DNA from 3 places in the Glaciecola sp. 1036 genome. Region 3 is predicted to be linked to each of the others. Evidence: predicted binding sites of a transcription regulator. Region 3 holds the regulator's gene; each other region holds the start of a gene.
The links. Region 3 encodes sigma-54, which starts transcription at its own class of promoters, with help from an activator protein. Its sites were predicted from a motif close to GTTGGCACGNNNNTNGNNT; they were not measured.

Region 1 (6,505 bases), on a different contig from region 3:
CCTACCGTAAACAAACGACCGAATCCATGCAACAAGCCCGCTCGCTTTTTGAACAAGCGATTGCGATAGATCCAGAATACGCCCAAGCTTATGTGGCCTTGGCGGATACCCTGACACTATTAGCAGAAGGTGGTGGGCGCTTTGGCATAATAGATACCAACATTGCAGCCAATTTGGCAGAAGATAACCTAAATAAAGCCATGGTAAGAGAGCCCAAAATCGCCGATATTTATGCCGTCATGGGCCAAATTAATAAATTGAGAAATCAATATGAAGAATCTCTTAAAAATTATGATAAGGCTACTGAAATAAACCCTAGTTTAGCCATAGCATATATGTGGAAAGCTAACGCATTATATGCCTTGCAAAGGTTCGACGAAGCCATTGAAACACTTAAAGAATCTATAAAACTAGACCCGTTGTTTTCTGGAAGTGCATATAATTTAGGTATGATGCTCTCTTGGCAGGCTAGATTTGACGAAGCCGAAATAGTGTTTGAACAACTTAAAATTGATCACCCTGATTCAACCTATGCCTATCAAGGTCTTGCTGACATGTATTTTAGCCAAGGCAATTTTGTAGCTTCTATTGCACAAGCCAAAAAAGCTATTGCGCTATCTCCAGATAATCCAGAGCTGATATATAAACTGGAAGGACCTCTGATTCAGTTAGGGCTAGTCGATATTTTACAAAATATGGACTATGACCCAAGTTTAGAAGCCACGATTTTGATTTTCGAAGGAAAATTTAAGCTATTGTTTGAAAAAATGGATTTTGATACCGCGGCAAATCCTGACGACTATTGGACTGCTTTTGAGGCAGGTTGGTATCACGCAATGTTCGGCGATCAAGCACGGGCGCTTGAGCTTATTATTAATAATAGTCAACAACTTGATGATGCAGATAAATATTATATGCCTTATTGCTCTCCCGCCATAGAAATAGCCTGGTCTTATCAACAACAAAAAAAGCTTGATGACGCTGAACAAATATTAACGACCTGTGCTTCTTTGTTAAAACAACAGGAAGCATCATCCATTGCACAATCTGAACTTTTTTACCTTGGTGCGCGACTTAACGCACTAAATGGCAACAATGAAAACGCGATGACATATTTAAAGCAAGCTGTGGATTTTGGCTGGCGAGAATGGTGGACCAAACATGATCCTCTGCTCACCTCTTTACATAATGAAAATGACTATATAGAAGTTATTGACTTTATAGAGAAAGATCTGCAAAACCAAGCCAATGAGGCTCGAAAGATATTTCAAGAATAAGCTAAATAGATTTATGTCTAGGGGCTACACGCCCCTGACAGTTATGCAATTATGCTGCAGATTTCATACGCCGGCGCATATATAAAACACCGAGTCCAAATAGCGTCAATGATGTCCCCACCGGGGCACTCACAAAATTAGGGTCATTGGCTGCCGCGGTAATGCGCAATATCTCGTCTTCTGATCTGAATAATGTTTCTGTTGTTGGAATGTAATCAAACTCACTTTCATTCCTATACCCCACTATCGTCATGGGAGGTTCAGGAGTTGTGAATACCGGCTCTGGGCCAATTTCACCGTTATCTAGCCAAGGAAAATAAACCGTTTCTTCCCATTCAATGTATTCGTCCACCCACGCATCATATGCAGGGTTAAATTCTTCAAAACGAGTTAAAGTGACAACCTCCGCGGAATTACCTGTGCCCGTGTTAGTGCGCTCAAAAAAGAACTCGCCAAAATTACTGCTTATTTGAGCAGTCACATTTACATTGTAATCTCCAAGATCTAGTGCTGGTTGTGGAGTATTTAAAAAAACATTTCCATAACTTATCAATCCGTCCGGTGTTGTTATATCACCACCGTCATTAACTTCCCCCATCAAAATTTCGTTCCTGCCATTACCGCTAATTTCCCAAGTAATCATAGTGTCAATTAACGGGGAGTCAAAAAAGACGCTGAAAGGTCCAAACATCAAGAGATCTTCGTTTTGAGCAAACTCCCAAACGCAAGGATCTCCAGTTTCCAACTCGGCCAAAGCATCTTCAGCCAATGCTAAATTTTGTATGGCTTCTGGCGTGCCTATACTTGACCAGTAATCTATCAGATCTTGGGCAGCTTCTAGCTCTGACGTATCGTAACTTCCGTTACAATTTGTATCTTGTGTAGGTCCGGTAGTAGGAACCGCTGATATCCCCAAACCGGCACCGCCTATTATATTGGAAAAAGTATTCCGATTTAGATAGGCAGATTCGCTCATGCCAATAGTATTGTCGGAAAACCTCACTATATCAGCGTCTTCAATAAAAAAATAACGGGTCTCGACCTGTTCAGTGAGAGAACCTCGCCCCGAGCTTCTAACTAAACGAGCAGAGGCAATTTCGACAAACACAAACATTGATAAGACTGCTAATGTAAGCAGCGTAGTTAAGCGAGTCATACAAGTTCTCCTATGGTGTTATTTTAGTTCTTTAGTATTTTCTGGCCCAAGAACAAGAACAGCGGTGACTTGAGTTAGTTTTGATCGAGCATGGCTGAAGCTTGTATGCAAAATATACACCTCAAAATTTTTTAACTATTTTTCAGATAGTTAAGAAGCATTGTTTAAGTAAGACGCCAAGATGTGTAAAAATTCCTGACATTTTATTCACAATTGTTATTGCTCGAAACTCCTTCAATTTTTACAACTAAGGTTGTTGCAATTTATGGAAACATTCGCCTTGTAACTGTTGTGCTTTTCCGCCATTATTTATTTCAGTTTAAAAGGAATACAAAAAAGGAATTTTTGTATGATGTTTCCCCATTCGAGTGAATCCCGAATTCACTCCTTAGATGTCATTAGAGGATTTGCCGTATTAGGTATTCTCGCCATGAACATTCGTGCTTTTGGACTACCTGAAGGTAGCTATTTAGATCCATTTTCTTATGGTAACCCTAGTTTCTTAGATTTAATCATTTTTACTGTTACCGACGTGGTTTTTCGCGAGAAATGCATGGGTATATTCAGTTTACTTTTTGGCGTCGGGGTTTTGATTTTTACCCAAAAACCCGAGCAAAAACAATTAAATGCTTGGCAACTCCATAAGAGACGTTGCCTTTGGTTACTGTCTTTTGGTTTATTCCATAGTTACTTCATTTGGTCAGGCGATATTCTTACTCTTTATGCCGCGTGTGGATTTTTGATTTACGCCTTTCGTCACCAAAGCGTCAAACATCTTTTTATAATTGGCACTGCCTTTATTCTATTAGAAACCTGTTTAACCTTGCTTTTTGATCTAATTTTCATGTTTGCCGATGAGGCACTTCAAGGAGAGTTACAAGCTGAAATTTCGCCATCTAAAGAAGCTATTCAAATAGAGTTAGACGGCTATGAAAGTATGAGTTGGTTGGAAAAATTTTGGGTTAGGGCTGACAATTCTCTACAAATGCAACTTGGTTATATTATGCTAATTTTGGGCCGGACCACAGGCTTAATGTTATGGGGAATGGCGTTATATAAACTTGGTTTTTTCAATTTGACTTGGCAAGCATCTCGTTATTTCAAAATTGCAATCACTTCTCTTGTTATCGGACTGAGTTTAGAAGCAATTCACGCACAATTTGTGTTTTCCGATGGCGGATTTAGATACCTCCAATTTGTCGTATCCTTGTGGGCAAGTCTGGCTATGTTGTTGGCTTATATGAGTATATTTCTTTGGGTATTATCAAAAGGCTATTTAAAAACGCTTACCCTCATTTTAGCGAGCTGTGGTCGCATGGCGTTTACTCTCTACATAATGCAGAGTTTGATATGCACAAGCTTATTCTGGGGTTTAGGTATGTTTGCAGAATTTACTTATAGCCAGTTATTTTTAGTCGTAATGACAATTTGGGTACTGCAAATCACTTTTGCTCACTTTTGGTGGCAAGGATTTAAGCAGGGCCCACTTGAATACATGTGGCGCCGCCTCACCTACTTAAAATAATCTCGCTGTAAACAATGGAGCCGTGGTTCATTTAAACAATGGAGCCGTAGTTCATTCTCACCCTCAACCCGAGAACTTCCAAAAAAGGATGGGGTTAGTGAGAATGAACTACGGCTCCATTGTTTAAATGAACTACGGCTCCATTGTTTACGGTGGCATTGTGCAAACCGAGTAACCAGATTTAGATGTCCGCAATTTTTACAACATATCAACCTTCATTTCCCAAACTACACAAACAAGCAGATAATATATTGAAATATATAGAATATTAGTTTAGGCACGGTTTATGCTTTTACGAAAATTGATACAATTTGTGATTATTTATTCGTCGATGTAAAGGAAGTAACGTTATGTTAAAAATCATAGGAAAATCAGCGGCTGTAGCATTTCTCGCTTTAAGCTTCGCTTCTCAAGGTTCTGTCATTGTTGATACGGCATTATGGTCGTTAGAACGATCACCTGCTCGAAATAGCGGTCCATCTGGATTGACAAGTGCAGGTGGAAATCAAGCTGTTCAAAACAACAATTCTAATGCCTCTATAATAAGTGATTTCTCATTCACTGGAGATTTCAACTTTACCGGCTCAATGACACCTACCATTGTTGGTTTTAATGATGATGATATTCTTGGGCTTGTATTTGGATGGCAAGACTATCAAAACCATTATCGCTTAGGTTGGGAACAAGGGGGATATAATGATATCTCTAGCGCTAGCGGTATGTTTTTAGTGCGCGAAGTTGCAGGCGTTAGCACTATATTGTTCCAACAAGAAATTTTTTGGCAAGACAATGTTGACTACAACTTTGTTGTTGGCAGAAGCGGTAATAATATTTCATTTTTGTTAAATGGCATTTCCCAATCTTTTACCGACACCAGCTTTATGTCAGGTAAAGTAGGTTTTTATACTGAAAGTCAAACTGCAAGATTCGGCGGTTTAGCCAGTGCACCTCAGGCACCTTCCAATTCAGTTCCGGCACCAGCACCCTTAGCATTATTAGGTCTTGGCGTATTAGGTTTAGCCTACCGAAGAAAAAAGTAATCTAACTAAATATTGATAGAGGGGAAGCATATTTATGCTTCCTTTTTTAGTTGCCTTACCCTCAACAATTACGAGAAATCCTCAAATCACATACATTAAAATAAAATTCAATTCACTTAAAATTTCCTAACGTCGAGACTGATTCCTCACTTTTTATTGAAATGCACTTTCCAAATTAGTGCAATGATAATCACGGTTAAAAATAGTAAACCATTTCCCTTCACCCATAAATAATAAAGCACAAAGAGATAGTATGCACAAACTTACAGATCCTACCTCGTATACAAACGCACAGTTCTAGCGCCAATTTCGTCAGAATATTTTACATAGAAAATAGTACAATCTTCATTTTTAATAAATTTGCATCATTTAGCGTCAAATTTTTTAACATAAAAATAAATGTAAATTTAACTTATTGTTTTTAATGAGGATATTTAGCGGTTCGATTATTGCTTACAAATTATCGGCTAGTTAATAGCTAAATCCTGATGTGTGAGTATCAGGTAATTTTCTAAAAACAAAAAGGAATGTAGTTATGAAGAAATTTTCACTCTTCTCCAAACTTTCATTGGGCAGCTTGTTTTTTGCTGCCAGTATGATGGCGGGCACAGCGTCAGCATCATTAGTGACAATGGAGTTTAACAATGGAGATTCACTCGCTGATTGGAATGTGGATCGAGCAGCTCCACAAGGATTTGAAATCATCAACAACGAATTAGTAATGACTGTTGCTGGTGAATTAAATCAAGATAATTTCCGCAATACTCAGGGAATGATCATGGATATTGGTGAGTCCAATTACTTGAGTATCGATATGTATGTTGACTCAGCTTGGAACCAAGATGGTCGATATGGTGGTTTATGGGGTGTTGCCAATTTAGCCAACGGCGACAGAGCAAATGAATACCCGATACTGGAATTCCAACGCGACTCAACTGGCGTTACTGGAATCGCAAAGTGGGAATCTGGTCCAGGCTGGATAATTCCACCAAGCAGCTTATTTAATTTAGATGCTTTTAATACCCTAGTACTCTCTATTAATAACGGTATGTACGAGTACTTTGTAAATGGCAATATGATTCACCAAGCAGCAGCAACTGCAGATCATCTTGGTAGCGTCATTTTAAATGGTTATAACACGTTGTCTGCGCCTAACAATGATGGTTATCAGGTTCGTTATGATAATCTAACATATGGCACAACTTCTGTTTCCGCGCCATCAATGTTTGCTTTGTTATTAACCGCATTTGCGTTTGTAGCAAGCCGTCGTTTTTTAAGAAAGTAAATACATATATATAAAAGCCAGTTTTGACTGGCTTTTTTTTGCGTCCTCTAAAATCAAACTGTTATTGTGCGGTAGCCAATTGTCCTTCTATGTATTCATCCACTAACTTTTCTAGAATATCCAATGGCACAGCGCCATTTTTTAACACCACATTATGAAATTCACCTAGGTCGAACTTGTCGCCTAGGGCAGCTTTGGCCTTTTCGCGTACTTCTAATATTT
Region 2 (6,505 bases), on a different contig from region 3:
TTATCGTTTGGATTTGTTGATTTCTTTACGTCATTTGTCAGTTATGCAGACCAGAACAAATCCTTTTTTGATCTGGTTTACGACGTATTCTACGATACTATCTTGCCATTGAATGGTTTATTGATATGTTTGTTTGTCGTCTACCGTTGGAAGAAACTTGCGTTCAACGAGGAGCTAGAACAAGGAGCCGAAGACTATAAAGGCAGTTGGTTAGAAAAATATGTGACCTTTTCTTTAGGCACCTTTATTCCTAGCATTTTGTTCATCATATTCATCAATACAGTATTACAAAAATATTTTGGTTTCGCCCTTATCGGCTAGGCTGGAAGCATGTCAAACGGAGAGGGATAGACGAGCTCTATCCCCAGTTCCTCGATAGCGTTTTTACCATCCACGATTCGAAAAGTATCCTGCTCTTGCTGAGCTAAGAAATTAGGTGATGATATTCCTAGTTGTTGAGCACACCAAGTGTAGTAAGGCTGCTTTTGTGGATGTTCTAAACTGCATAGGTTATAGGCTTTTCCGCAAATTTTCTGTTCTAGCAATACAGCGATAGCTTGAATTACATCTTGTTTATGCACAAGGTTCACAGGGCATTCAGGGCCACTTATTTGCTGCTTTTTTACCAAGGTATTCACTGGATGACGAAAACTACCATCATAGTTTGGACCTACTAGACCGGAAAGTCTTAATACTAAACTCATATGCCCATACTGATCTAATAAATAATCTTCTATTCGGCTATGGGCAATTCCCGACTCAGTGGTGGGACATTTGGGTGTACTGTGGCCGACAATGCCAGTGTAACCCGAATAAACAGAGGTCGTACTGATAAAGATTATTTGCTTAACTTGATGTTTAACCGCGATATCGATTAAGGCGCTTATGGCTTTAAAATAGGTAGAGGATGATAATTTTGTTCGACCAGCAGCGATATTGATTACTAGTCGTTTATTTTCGAACAATTTTATTGCTAATTCATCTTCTATGAGATCGTAACAGTTAAAGGTGAAAACGTTAAAATTGGTCGAATCTTGAAGATGCTTGGCCTTTTCTGTGGAAGTGACAGTACCAGTAATGTTTACCTTGTTTTGAGACAGCTGGTGGGCAAGTGACAAACCCAACCAGCCAAGTCCAATAATAGTGACGTCCATTTAATCCTATGTACGTTGATTAAGCTTAACTAAATCTAATTTACTAAAATCTGAATATTTTTGTAAAGCATTCTCAGTATTATCGATAACCTCAAGAGAGTCACATAGTCTTTTCGCTGAGCTTTCAATTTTCGCACTTTCTACTTCGATTTCTTGTTCTAATTCTTCACCCAGATTTTCCATACGAGTTTCAAAATCGGCAAGATCTGTATCGCCTGACATCATGGCTTTGCCAATGACCACAAACATTTGTCCCATAGCTTCTGCCATTAACTCTTCAACCGCTGAATCAATCTTAGTATTTAAACTTTTAGAAAAGCTGCCTTCTTCAGCAAATATGGCTTTGCCAAATTGCATACTGCCGTCTGGCTGATAAATTGCGTCTCGCAATTCGGTTTCAATTTCAGATAAGGTTTCACTTAATGATTGCACCATAGAATTATTTTCACCGAATAAACCGTTAAGTACTTTGGTCAATGCAGTGTTGGTAACCGCAATTGCATCGCTAGCAAGCTCGATAGCATCAGGCACCAGCGCTTTGATATCAGAATAGTATTGTTGCGTTAGCGAGCGTTGAGCGCTATTTAATGATAATTGTGACCCGTTCTTCCATGTATCGCCTTGTGCATTAATTTTTAAGATGTCGCCATTGTCCAAAGTAATAGTCATTAAATCTTCGGCAACGTTTAGTTCAGCATTAATGTTTACATCGCACTGTTCTGACACTCCATATTCATGAGCTTCAGCTTTAGTAAATGGGGATAAAATTAGTGCTAAAACGGCAAGAATTGTGGTTAACATAGCTTTCATTTGATTAATTCCTATTATTTTCGTCTTTACAATTTGGGCACAAAAAGTAAATTATCTTTTTGTTTTAATATGAATTTCACCATAGCAATTCATGCGCCAATAAAAAATACAGTTTAAAAAACAAAGAGATACGGATTTTTGAGTAACTTAGATCAAATCATTTCGACATTATTCTGGTATAAATTACTAACTCTTAGTGAATTTGACCAAGATCATAAATATTAAAAAAAAGACCGAAGTAGCATAGCACTAGACCAAAGATTCAGTATAATACGAGCAGTTATTATGCAAAGGTATTATCTGAGATGGGCGAAATTGTTTTCACTTTAAAGTTTGCTGTTTTTATCCTAGCCTTAGTTTTAGGATTAAGCTGCATCGTCATGGGGTTTCTGTCTACTAAGTCGGGTGCAGAAGCTATGAAAGAAAGAATCGAATACGGTTTTCTTGGTGTGTCTGGTCTCGCTGTTACAGGCTTAATGCTTTACGCTCTATAAGCGAAAAATTTCATAAGTTGCATTAAGCATCTTGTTTTAAGCTTAGAAAATGCTGTTCACTTTGTGAACAGCATTTTTTTTTACTCATTGGTGTTTTTTATCTCTATTGCCGATGGTACTGAAGAGCGATCGCTAACTCTTTGATACACATTCAAGCCAAATACTGGTAACACGGCTAACAAGTGGTCAAAAATATCTGCCTGCAAGTGTTCATACATAACCCACTGCGTTTGTTTAGAGAAACAGTAAATCTCTATGGGCAATCCAACCTCGGTTGGTTTTAATTGACGTACCATGCAGGTAAGCTCTTTGTGTACATCTACATGGTGCAGTAAATACTGCTCTGCATAGGCTCTAAATGTTCCTATGTTAGTTAACCTACGAGAGTTTATGATGTCAGACTTATCGGTTTCGATTCGTATTCTATCTTCGGCCAGCACTTTTTCTTTATTGGTTAAATATTCATTCAATACCGTGAATTTCTTCCATGCCTTGACATCATCTTCGGTGGCAAATCGAATCGAACGCATATCAACATTGATCGAACGTTTGATTCGACGGCCGCCAGCTTCACTCATACCACGCCAGTTTTTTACTGCTTCTGTGGTCAGAGAATAAGTAGGGATAGTTGAAATTGTTTTGTCCCAGTTACTGACTTTCACCACTGTAAGTCCAATTTCTATAATATCGCCATCCACGCCATATTTCGGCATTTCAATCCAATCACCAGTGTTAAACATACGGTTTGCTGCGATTTGAATACCTGAAACAAAGCCTAGAATGGTATCCCGGAAAATCAACAATAGAACTGCAGCAATAGCGGTTAACCCTGATAGAAGGTAAATAGGGCTTTGTCCGATCAACAGTGAAATAATTAAAAACACCAACATCAAGGTAAAGAGTAATCTTCCTACCTGAATGAACCCTGTGATAGGGGCTCTCTCCGCCAGCGAAGATTCGGCATAAATTTTTTCAACGGCGGTCAGTAGTGACTGTAATAATAGATAAGAAACAACAATGTTGTATAAGGATGAAAAATAGTAGGTCAGGTCATAAGCTAGGTGTTCTTGTAAATGCAAGGTTGAGTTGCAGTAGAATAAAAACAACCCAGGAACCAGATGTGCAAGACGGCGAAAGAAGCCTGACTCATGGAGGTGATTATCCCATGTAGTTTTGGTTCTTTTGACAATAATGGGTAATTCAATTAAGACTAAAAGTCGGAATAATAGCCATAGGACAAAAGCTGTTCCAAATAACAGGCCTAAACTGATAGCTTGATAAAGCATACCCTCTGTAGAGATGGCGGCAAAGCCAAAATATTCTAATACTTCATTTACCAAATGAGAGAGTGTTGCAGCTTGATTAGTCATTTAACTCATCCACATCTTCATACGTTCGTTTTTCTTGGTCCAAAGGCGATTAAGCCAGTCTTGAAATTTATTTTGAAAGTGTTCATTTTCAAAGTAATCACCAATGATGTCATTCGTCACCGGAAGCGTACGTACATCTATTACAATCTTTGTCATTCTGCCGGCTAGCATATCCATCATAGGGTGTGTCGATTTAGGATAGGCGAGGGTTATGTCCAGAATATTACTGAATAATTCTCCCATCACCGCCAAGGTAAAAGCGATACCGCCAGCTTTGGGACGCAATAAGTGTGAAAATGGACTTTTACGTAATTTTTGTTTTTTAGCAGTAAATCTTGTGCCCTCTACAAAATTGATGACGGTTGTAGGTTCATCCACATAGCGTTCACATGATTTTTTAGTGGTTTCGATATCCTTGCCTTTGAGATGCGGGTATTTTTCAACATAGGCTTTGCTATAGCGCCGCATAAAAGGCATATCCATGGCCCAAGCCGCTAAACCGACAAAAGGTAACCAAATCAGCTCTTTTTTTAGAAAGAACTTAGGGGGCGGAATACGTGGCGCGCAGAAGTCAATTAACAAAATAATATCAAGGTAACTAGAATGATTGGCGGTGATTAGATACCACTTTTGTTTCGATAGGGGTTCATCAATTTCTATTACAATTTCTATGCGATTAAATAGCTTAATTAATGCGACGCTGAATACGCCGAAACTAAAGTACATTCGATTCATAGCGCGAGCAAAAAACTTTTTGCCAAATCTAAATGGTAATACCAATCTAAGCATGCCAAAAATAATGACTAAACTTCCCCACCAACATAAATTAATCAGTTGAAAAGTTAAATGGATCGGAAAAACGATAATACTTCTTAGTGACCACATGAACTTTCGTGTTCCTTTTCTAGTGCCAGCAATTTATCTTCTTTTTGTAACCACAATTGATTTAACCACTGCTGAAATTTCTGCTTTTGGTTTTCATCTGTAAAATAACCTTCGTTAAAAATACCGGATGTTTTCAACTGATTAATTTCAATGGTGTCAACATCAACAATGACATTTTTGACTTTTCCACAAACAAAATCCCAAAAACTAGGTATGCCGCCGGGATAATAAATGGTCACATTGATTAATTTATTGAGTCTTTCACCCATGGCACTCATCACAAATGCAATTCCGCCGGATTTAGGGGGCAGCAGTCGTTTAAATGCACTGTTTTGCGGGAGTTTTTTGGGCGAGAATCGAGTCCCTTCGACAAAATTCATAATACTCACTGGGCTATTCCTAAATTTTTCACATGCCTTTTTGGTTGTTTCTAGATCTTTGCCTTTTAAATGGGGATTTTTGGCTAAAAATGATTTGCTGTATCTTTTCATAAAAGGAAAATCTAATCCCCACCAAGCAAGACCAAGAAAGGGGACAAAAATTAAATTCTGCTTTAAAAAAAACTTTAAAAACGGAACTTTTCGATTAAACACCCGCTGTAGAGTAAGGATATCGACCCATGATTGATGGTTGGCAATTACTAAGTACCAGTCACGCTTTCTCAATTCTCCACTTGCGTTCAAAGTAAAACGAGTTCTCGAAAAGATCTTTTGATTAAGATTATTAATCCCTATCCACAATGTCGCAATTGCATCCACTGTTTTAGACATCAATGTTTGCCACGGTCTTATCGGGATTAATTTACACACTGAAAAAAAGAGTAACGGAGTTACACAAATGACAGTGTTAATGAAGTAAATACAAACCGATACACTACCATTTAATACATAGAATAGTTGCTGCATAAAGTCGTTGAATCAATTCAATTAATTGCGAGCATTGTAACAAATAAAGCAGGTCAGAGCAGTAAAATTACTTAGGGTTTTCCGGACTATATCCATAGGTCCGAATAGCAATGCGGTTTCTACCACCTCTTTTACACTTATAGAGCTCTTCGTCGGCAAGTTTCACTATGTCATACAGACTTAAATTCACGTTTCCTAAAACGCTACAAATCCCTATGCTTACTGTGAAACTAACATTGGTATTACTGTTAGGTACCTTTTGTTGCAGCCCCATAGTTTGTTGATGAATATTCTGAATGATTTGGTGATGAACATCTATATTTTTGCCACTCATCAGTATAATAAACTCTTCACCACCATAACGACCAATGATGTCGGTGTCACGTTTACAGTTTCGTTGTAATAAAGCAGAAAAAGCGCGAAGACACTTATCCCCAAATGGATGCCCGTAGTTATCATTGATTTGTTTGAAGTGGTCTATGTCTAGCAAAGCTAAACTAAAAGGTTGCTCAAGGCGATAGTTAGTTTTGATAGCGTTAACTGCAAGCTCATCAAAGCCTGTGCGATTGAGTAAATGAGTTAGTCCATCCTCTCGTGCTTGGGCTGCTAGTTGCAAGTTCAATTGTTCTAATTGCGTGGTTTTTTCCGTAACCTGCTGCTTCAACCGATTTTCAAAGTTTTGTACCAAAAACTTAGAATGTTTAAGTTTTAATTCAACATCATCGAACTCTTTGCTGATGCTGATAAGTGGTTTGTTTGTTTGCTTTGATTCACCATCTGAATTAAGCAAAGCGACAAGAGGCTCAGTAATTTTCGAAGATAAATTGTAGGCGAATATTAAAAATATACTCAACACTAAGATTAAACTTATACCTACCAAATAATAA
Region 3 (6,505 bases):
TTACTTGAAAAGTTAGGACAGCATGTAAGTGTGGCAATGACAGGGCAGGAGGCGATTGATCAAGTAAAAGAGCATGATTTTGATTTGATATTACTCGACATTCAATTACCTGATATGACAGGCTTCGACGTGGCCAGAACCTTGTTAGAAGAAGATTTGGTGTTACATACACCTATAGTTGCGTTAACGGCTAACGTAATAAAAACCCGCGAAGAGTATCTGAAAAATGGCATGGATGATGTCATTGCCAAACCTATAAAGAAAAGTCGCGTCATACAAGTATTCAACGAGTTGTTTGCCTCAGACGATTTATTAGATGGACCTGATTCTGTAGTGGATAGAATCGAAATTAAACAGTCTTCACCGAAAGTCATTGATTCTGAAATGTTGACCATGTTGCTCGATACCATTGGCGAGTCAATGGTGTTTACCAGCTTGCAAGTATTCAACGAAAAAATTCCAGAGTACATGGAGCACTTGAAAGATTCTTTAGCCGCTGAAGATAAAGACGAAGTATGCTCACAAGCACATAAAATTAAAGGTGCTGCAGGTTCAGTTGGGCTTAGTCGTGTACAGGCAAGTGCTAATCAGATACAGCAGGGCGACCATCCAACTTGGTGGGAAAACGTCCATGACTGGGTTGAGCAACTCGATATGGCCATAGAGCAGGATACAAAAGTTTTATCCAAGTGGTTAAACGAACAGCAGATTGATGATTAAAAGATAACCAAGCTTTAATCTTGTTAAACCAAGAATAAAGTTGCTGTACCAAGGAAGGTGAAAATCCCCACAACATCTGTGATTGTGGTCAAAATGACGCTTCCAGCTAAGGCCGGATCGATTTTTAGTTTCTTCATGATGATGGGCAAGGTCGCACCAGATAAACCTGCGGCTAACATGTTCATCATCATGGCAAAAGCAATCACACCACCAAGAGCGAAATCTTGCTTCCATATGGCTATTACTCCGGCTATTAAAACGGCCCAAATTAAACCGTTCAAAAAGCCTATAGCAAGCTCTTTGCGTACTAACCATAAGGAGTTAGATGCGCTAACATGGCCTAACGCCATACCACGGATTACCAAGGTTAATGTTTGATTTCCTGCCACGCCGCCCATGCTTGGTACTATGGTGTTAAGTATAGCCAAAACGGCTAATTGGCTTAAGGTAGATTCAAACAAATCACTCACGGCCGCAGCCAATAACGCGGTAAGTAGATTAACGCCTAACCATACCGAACGGCGTTTGGTACTTTGACCAACTGGTGCAAAGGTATCTTCTTCATCATCAAGACCGGCCATACTCATCATGGAGTGTTCAGCGTCTTCACGAATAATGTCGACCACGTCATCAATGGTTATACGTCCAACGAGTATATTTTCATCATCGACAACGGGCGCAGAAAGCCAATTGTAACGCTCGAACATACTGGCTACTTCACTCTCTGGCATATCCACTAGGATTGCTTCAGCTTCATCATCCATTATCTCCTCGACAGTGACGTCAGGGTGGGTGGTTAGCAAACGAGAAAGTGGCACTGTACCTAACAAGTGGTCTTGTCGACTGACTACATAGAGTGTATCTGTGTTTTCGGGTAATTCGGATTTCAATCGTAAATAGCGAAGCACCACGTCAATGGTAACGTCTGAGCGCAACGTAATGGTGTCGGTATTCATGATGAAACCGGCAGTATCTTCGCCGTAAGATAGGGCCTTCTCAGCGCGCAGACGATCTTGAGCGTCCATAGACGCCAAAATGGATTGTAAGACGTCTTCTGGCAAGGTACTTAAAGTTTCTGCCAGATCATCGGTGTCCATGTCTTCTAGTGCGTCCACTACACTAGCAGGCATCATTTTCGAAATGATACCGTTACGAACATCCTCGGAAAGCTCTTCTAATACTTCACCATGAAAGTCAGCATCAATTAATTGCCATAAGTCATCACGGGTTTTGGTTGGACTAGATTCTAATAAGTGAGCAACATCACTGGCGGGTAATTCAAGGAGTACTCTGCGTACGCGAACAAAAGCGCCAGCAGATAAGGCTTGAGATATGTAGTCGAGTCGTTCTTGCGTATTTGACAACGCTTCTACTGTCTCAGACATACAATCTCCCCTTGATTATTTTTCCAAGATTATACCATTAATTATTAAAAATGTGCTGTGAATCTTTGATTTCTTTAGATTTATTCTTGTTCGTCAAATTTATTCTGAATAAGCGAAACTATGGCTTCCATAGCCTCTTCAGCGTCATCTCCGTCACATAAAACTTCGACCGTTTTACCTTGACTACTTTCAAGCATCATGAGCGCTAGAACACTGTCAGCAGGCGCTGTATTATCGCCTTGTGTCAGGGTGATCTGTGATTGATGTTGATTAGCAAGTTGCACCAACTTAGTGGCGGCTCTTGCGTGCAGACCTAGTTTATTGACAATGGTGACGTTGCGTCGAATCTGCATATGTAATCCTTATACCAATTTCATGGGGTTAGTTTCACCCTTAACGCGCTTTAGTTCTCGGTGCTTTATTTGCACATCGCCATGACTGGCACTGAATGCATCAGCCAAAGATTGCGCCACAAATACGGAACGATGTTGACCACCTGTACAGCCGATAGAAATGGTTACATAACTTCTATTATTTCGCTCTAAGTGTGGTAGCCAAGTGGTGATCAAGTTTTGAACTTGCCAGATGAATTTCATCACTAAGGGTTGCCCGGCTAAAAACACTTCCACAGGACCGTCTAATCCAGTTAGCGGGCGTAAATCGGGGTCCCAATGAGGGTTAGGCAGAAATCTTACGTCGAATACATAATCTGAGTCTTTGGGTAAACCATATTTAAAGCCAAAGGATTCAAATACAATGACTAAATCTGTGGTTTTTTTACCAAGTACTCTTTCTCTGACTAATTCAGCCAGTTCATGCACCGACAAATGGTCTGTATTAATGGTTAAATCTGCACTTTCAGCAACAGGGGCTAATATTTCTCGTTCTGTTTGAATAGCTTCGGTCAAACTGTTACTGAGTTTAAACAATGGATGTAAACGACGAGTCTCGCTGTAACGTTTAATCAATACGTCATCACTGGCATCTAAAAAGATTATGGTGACTTCCCAAAAAGACGGTAAGTAATCAAGTACGTCGCCAACCTCTTCTTGTACTCTAGGAAGGTTGCGCACATCAATACTCACTGCGACCTGGTCATATTCGTCGGTGATGGCGTTTACTAATGTTGGGAGAAGGTTGACGGGAATATTGTCAACACAGTAGTAACCCAAATCTTCGAGCGCTCGCAGCGCGATTGATTTTCCTGACCCTGAGCGGCCACTGATGATAAGTAATTTCATTACTGCTAGTCCACTTTGCCAGTTGCAACTTTTTCCTAGCTTACCACAAAGAAATGAAATGTTAGGCTAATGCGGCAATTATTTGATTTTTATTTTCAGCACTGCGTATCGCTTTAACAATATCTTTATTACCTAATTTTCTAGCAATAGCGGCTAAAGATGCGAGGTGTTTTTCGGCTTGTTCCTTGGGGACTAAAATAGCGAAGAAAATATCCACCGGGCGATTATCGATAGCATCAAAGTCTATGCCTGAATCACTGGTCACAATAATGGCCATTACATTGTCGATTCCGCTTATGCGACCATGAGGAATTGCAATGCCGTTGCCAATGCCTGTGCTGCCCATTTTTTCGCGGCTTAATAAACTATTAAGCACATCAACTTGATCGAGTGAGGGATTTTGTTTTACCGCAATCTCGCTGATGATTTCTAAAATTCGTTTTTTGCTTTGGCACTCAACCGCACATTTGGTGCGGTCAAGTGAAATTATGTCTGAAATTATCATACAACACTTAGTGGCGTTTTAGTTTCTCTTTGTGTTTGATGACTTGTCGATCCAATTTATCTATCAGCGAGTCAATGGCTGCATACATGTCGGTATGCTCTGAATCAGCAAATATTTGACCACCGTTCAAGTGTAACGTGGCTTCTGCTTTTTGATTCAACTTTTCCACATTTAAAATCACATGAACATTATTGATGTGATCAAAATGACGTTCCAACTTTTCAAACTTAGTATCTACATAATTACGAAGAGAATCAGTGATTTCAACGTGATGACCAGTTAGGTTAATTTGCATAATGCTAGGCCCTCTTTTGTTGTATAAGTCTTAGATCAGACTCTTACGTTGGTTTGATGGGGGAATGTTTAACGATTCCCGGTATTTTGCAATGGTTCGCCGAGCAACTTGAATTCCTTGCTCTGCGAGCAACTGCGCAATTTTGCTATCACTCAGTGGCTTAGCCGCAGGCTCTGCAGCCACTAATTTCTTAATCAAAGCTCTAATTGCAGTAGATGAGGCGTTTTCGCCAGAGTCCGTTGCAACATGACTTGAGAAGAAATATTTCAGTTCGAAAATACCTCTAGGTGTATGCATATATTTCTGGGTGGTAACACGTGAAATTGTCGATTCATGCATATCCACCATCTCTGCTACATCGTTGAGTACCATGGGCACCATTTTTTCAGGTCCCTTTTCGAAAAACTCTTTTTGTCTTGTCACTATACAATGTGACACTTTTAATAAGGTTTCGTTTCGTGATTCTAAACTTTTTATAAACCACTTTGCTTCTTGCAGGTGGGATTTTATAAATTGAGACTCAGTTGGGTTTTTTGTGGTTTTCGCTAAACTGGCGTAAGTGTCATTGACCGAAAGGGCAGGAAGGGCGTCGTTGTTTAATTCAACCATCCACACGCCTTTGCTTTTGTACACATTTACATCAGGGATGACATATTCTGGTTCTTTGGTTGAAATGGCTGTACCAGGTCGCGGATTTAGCGTTTTAAGCAACTTCATAACTTCACGCAGTTGCTCCTCTTTCAATTTAGTTTTTCGCATTAAGGTGCGATAGTCTTTACCACCAAGCAAGTCTGAATATTCTTGAATTAAGTCTCTTGCTTCTTTCAACCAAGGTGTGTCCACAGGAAATTGATTTAGCTGTATCAGCAAACATTCTTGTACGTTTCTGGCACCTGAGCCTACAGGGTCACAGTGTTGAATGCGTTTTAATACACATTCAACTTCATCAAGTTCAATTTCTTCGTTGTCTAACGATTCTAAAATCTCTTCACAACTTACGGTGAGGTAGCCAGCTTCGTCAATGGAATCAATGATAGCGATAGCGATACTTTTGTCGTTATCTGAAAAATGACTCATTTCAATTTGCCAAAGCAGGTGGTCTTGAATGGAGTCGCTGGTTTCACCTTGATATACGTAATCATCGTCAGGATTTGAACCCACCATTTTGATAGGAGCCGAACTAGAACCTAAATACTCATCCCAAGAAGTATCCACGGGTAAATCATCAGGAATATCACCTTTCTCTAGGGCATCATGGCTATCAAGGGTTTCTTCCCTGGCAGAAGCTGATTCAGTGAGCTTTTCTCCATTGTTATCAACATTTTTGTCGATATTGTTATCTAGCTGTTGTTTGCCGTCTTGCTCGGGATTGTGTTCGGTAAGTTCTAAAAGCGGGTTAGATTCTAATGCTTCTTGAATTTCTTGTTGAAGATCCAAAGTGGATAACTGCAATAACTTAATTGCCTGCTGCAATTGCGGCGTCATGGTGAGCTGCTGACTGAATTTAAGCTGTAACGAAGGTTTCATTACTATTTTACACTTCCACTAAAAATTGCGATTTCATTAAGTTCGCTAAAAAGTTGTTAACCACTTTATCACAAAGAGAACTGCTCTCCTAGATAAACGTCTCTAACTTCTTGATTTGCTAATACTTCTTCTGCTGTACCAGCAGCAATCAAAGAGCCATGGCTTACAATGTATGCAGTTTCACACACATCTAAGGTTTCTTTTACATTATGATCGGTGATTAAGACACCAATCCCTCTTTCTTTCAACTGATAAATTATTTTCTTTATATCACTAACAGAAATAGGATCAACACCTGCGAAGGGCTCATCTAATAAAATAAACTTGGGGTTTGCGGCTAAAGCTCTTGCTATTTCTACTCTGCGGCGCTCGCCACCGGATAAACTCATGCCTAAATTATTTCGGATATGATTGATGTTAAAATCGTCTAAAAGCTCATCGGCTTTCTGTTCTCGCTGCTCAGCACTAAGCTCTTTTCTAGTTTGCAAAATCGCCATGATATTTTCAAACACAGAAAGTTTTCTAAAAATGGATGCTTCTTGGGGAAGATAACCAATGCCATGTCTGGCTCTTTCATGCATAGGTTGATAAGTGAGCTCATTTTGGTCGATGGAAATTTCGCCTTTGTCTAGCGGGACTAGGCCGACAATCATATAGAAGGTAGTGGTTTTTCCTGCGCCGTTAGGGCCCAAGAGACCAACAATCTGCCCCGTGGACACTTCCAAACTAACGTCTCTAACAACCTGTCTAGACTTATAGGATTTCGCTAAATGTTTTGCACACAGGGTACTACTCAATTTACACCTTCGTCGTTTTCGTCTTGGTCACCAAA

Region 1: ACNKW3_RS04660 (PEP-CTERM sorting domain-containing protein) is a predicted target of sigma-54. The motif match lies at 4,232-4,250, and genes of this name have one in related genera.
Region 2: ACNKW3_RS15165 (DUF2884 family protein) is a predicted target of sigma-54. The motif match lies at 2,047-2,065, and genes of this name have one in related genera.

Annotation. Positions count from the first base shown of each region.
Region 1 covers NZ_JBLWFH010000002.1:462,956-469,460, reverse strand. Annotated here, with positions in the region: gene ACNKW3_RS04675 (tetratricopeptide repeat protein) at 1-1,277, shown strand, start outside; gene ACNKW3_RS04670 (hypothetical protein) at 1,327-2,433, opposite strand; gene ACNKW3_RS04665 (DUF418 domain-containing protein) at 2,783-3,958, shown strand; gene ACNKW3_RS04660 (PEP-CTERM sorting domain-containing protein) at 4,309-4,998, shown strand; gene ACNKW3_RS04655 (hypothetical protein) at 5,534-6,283, shown strand; gene ACNKW3_RS04650 (DUF885 domain-containing protein) at 6,345-6,505, opposite strand, start outside.
Region 2 covers NZ_JBLWFH010000011.1:42,158-48,662, reverse strand. Annotated here, with positions in the region: gene ACNKW3_RS15175 (sodium-dependent transporter) at 1-321, shown strand, start outside; gene ACNKW3_RS15170 (NAD-dependent epimerase/dehydratase family protein) at 318-1,154, opposite strand; gene ACNKW3_RS15165 (DUF2884 family protein) at 1,161-1,964, opposite strand; gene ACNKW3_RS15160 (hypothetical protein) at 2,270-2,458, shown strand; gene ACNKW3_RS15155 (mechanosensitive ion channel family protein) at 2,539-3,828, opposite strand; gene ACNKW3_RS15150 (acyltransferase) at 3,829-4,713, opposite strand; gene ACNKW3_RS15145 (acyltransferase) at 4,701-5,618, opposite strand; gene ACNKW3_RS15140 (sensor domain-containing diguanylate cyclase) at 5,686-6,505, opposite strand, start outside.
Region 3 covers NZ_JBLWFH010000004.1:262,084-268,588, reverse strand. Annotated here, with positions in the region: gene arcB (aerobic respiration two-component sensor histidine kinase ArcB) at 1-720, shown strand, start outside; gene mgtE (magnesium transporter) at 744-2,105, opposite strand; gene ACNKW3_RS08425 (HPr family phosphocarrier protein) at 2,186-2,458, opposite strand; gene rapZ (RNase adapter RapZ) at 2,468-3,346, opposite strand; gene ptsN (PTS IIA-like nitrogen regulatory protein PtsN) at 3,408-3,851, opposite strand; gene hpf (ribosome hibernation promoting factor) at 3,859-4,146, opposite strand; gene ACNKW3_RS08405 (RNA polymerase factor sigma-54) at 4,177-5,673, opposite strand; gene lptB (LPS export ABC transporter ATP-binding protein) at 5,742-6,470, opposite strand; gene lptA (lipopolysaccharide transport periplasmic protein LptA) at 6,467-6,505, opposite strand, start outside.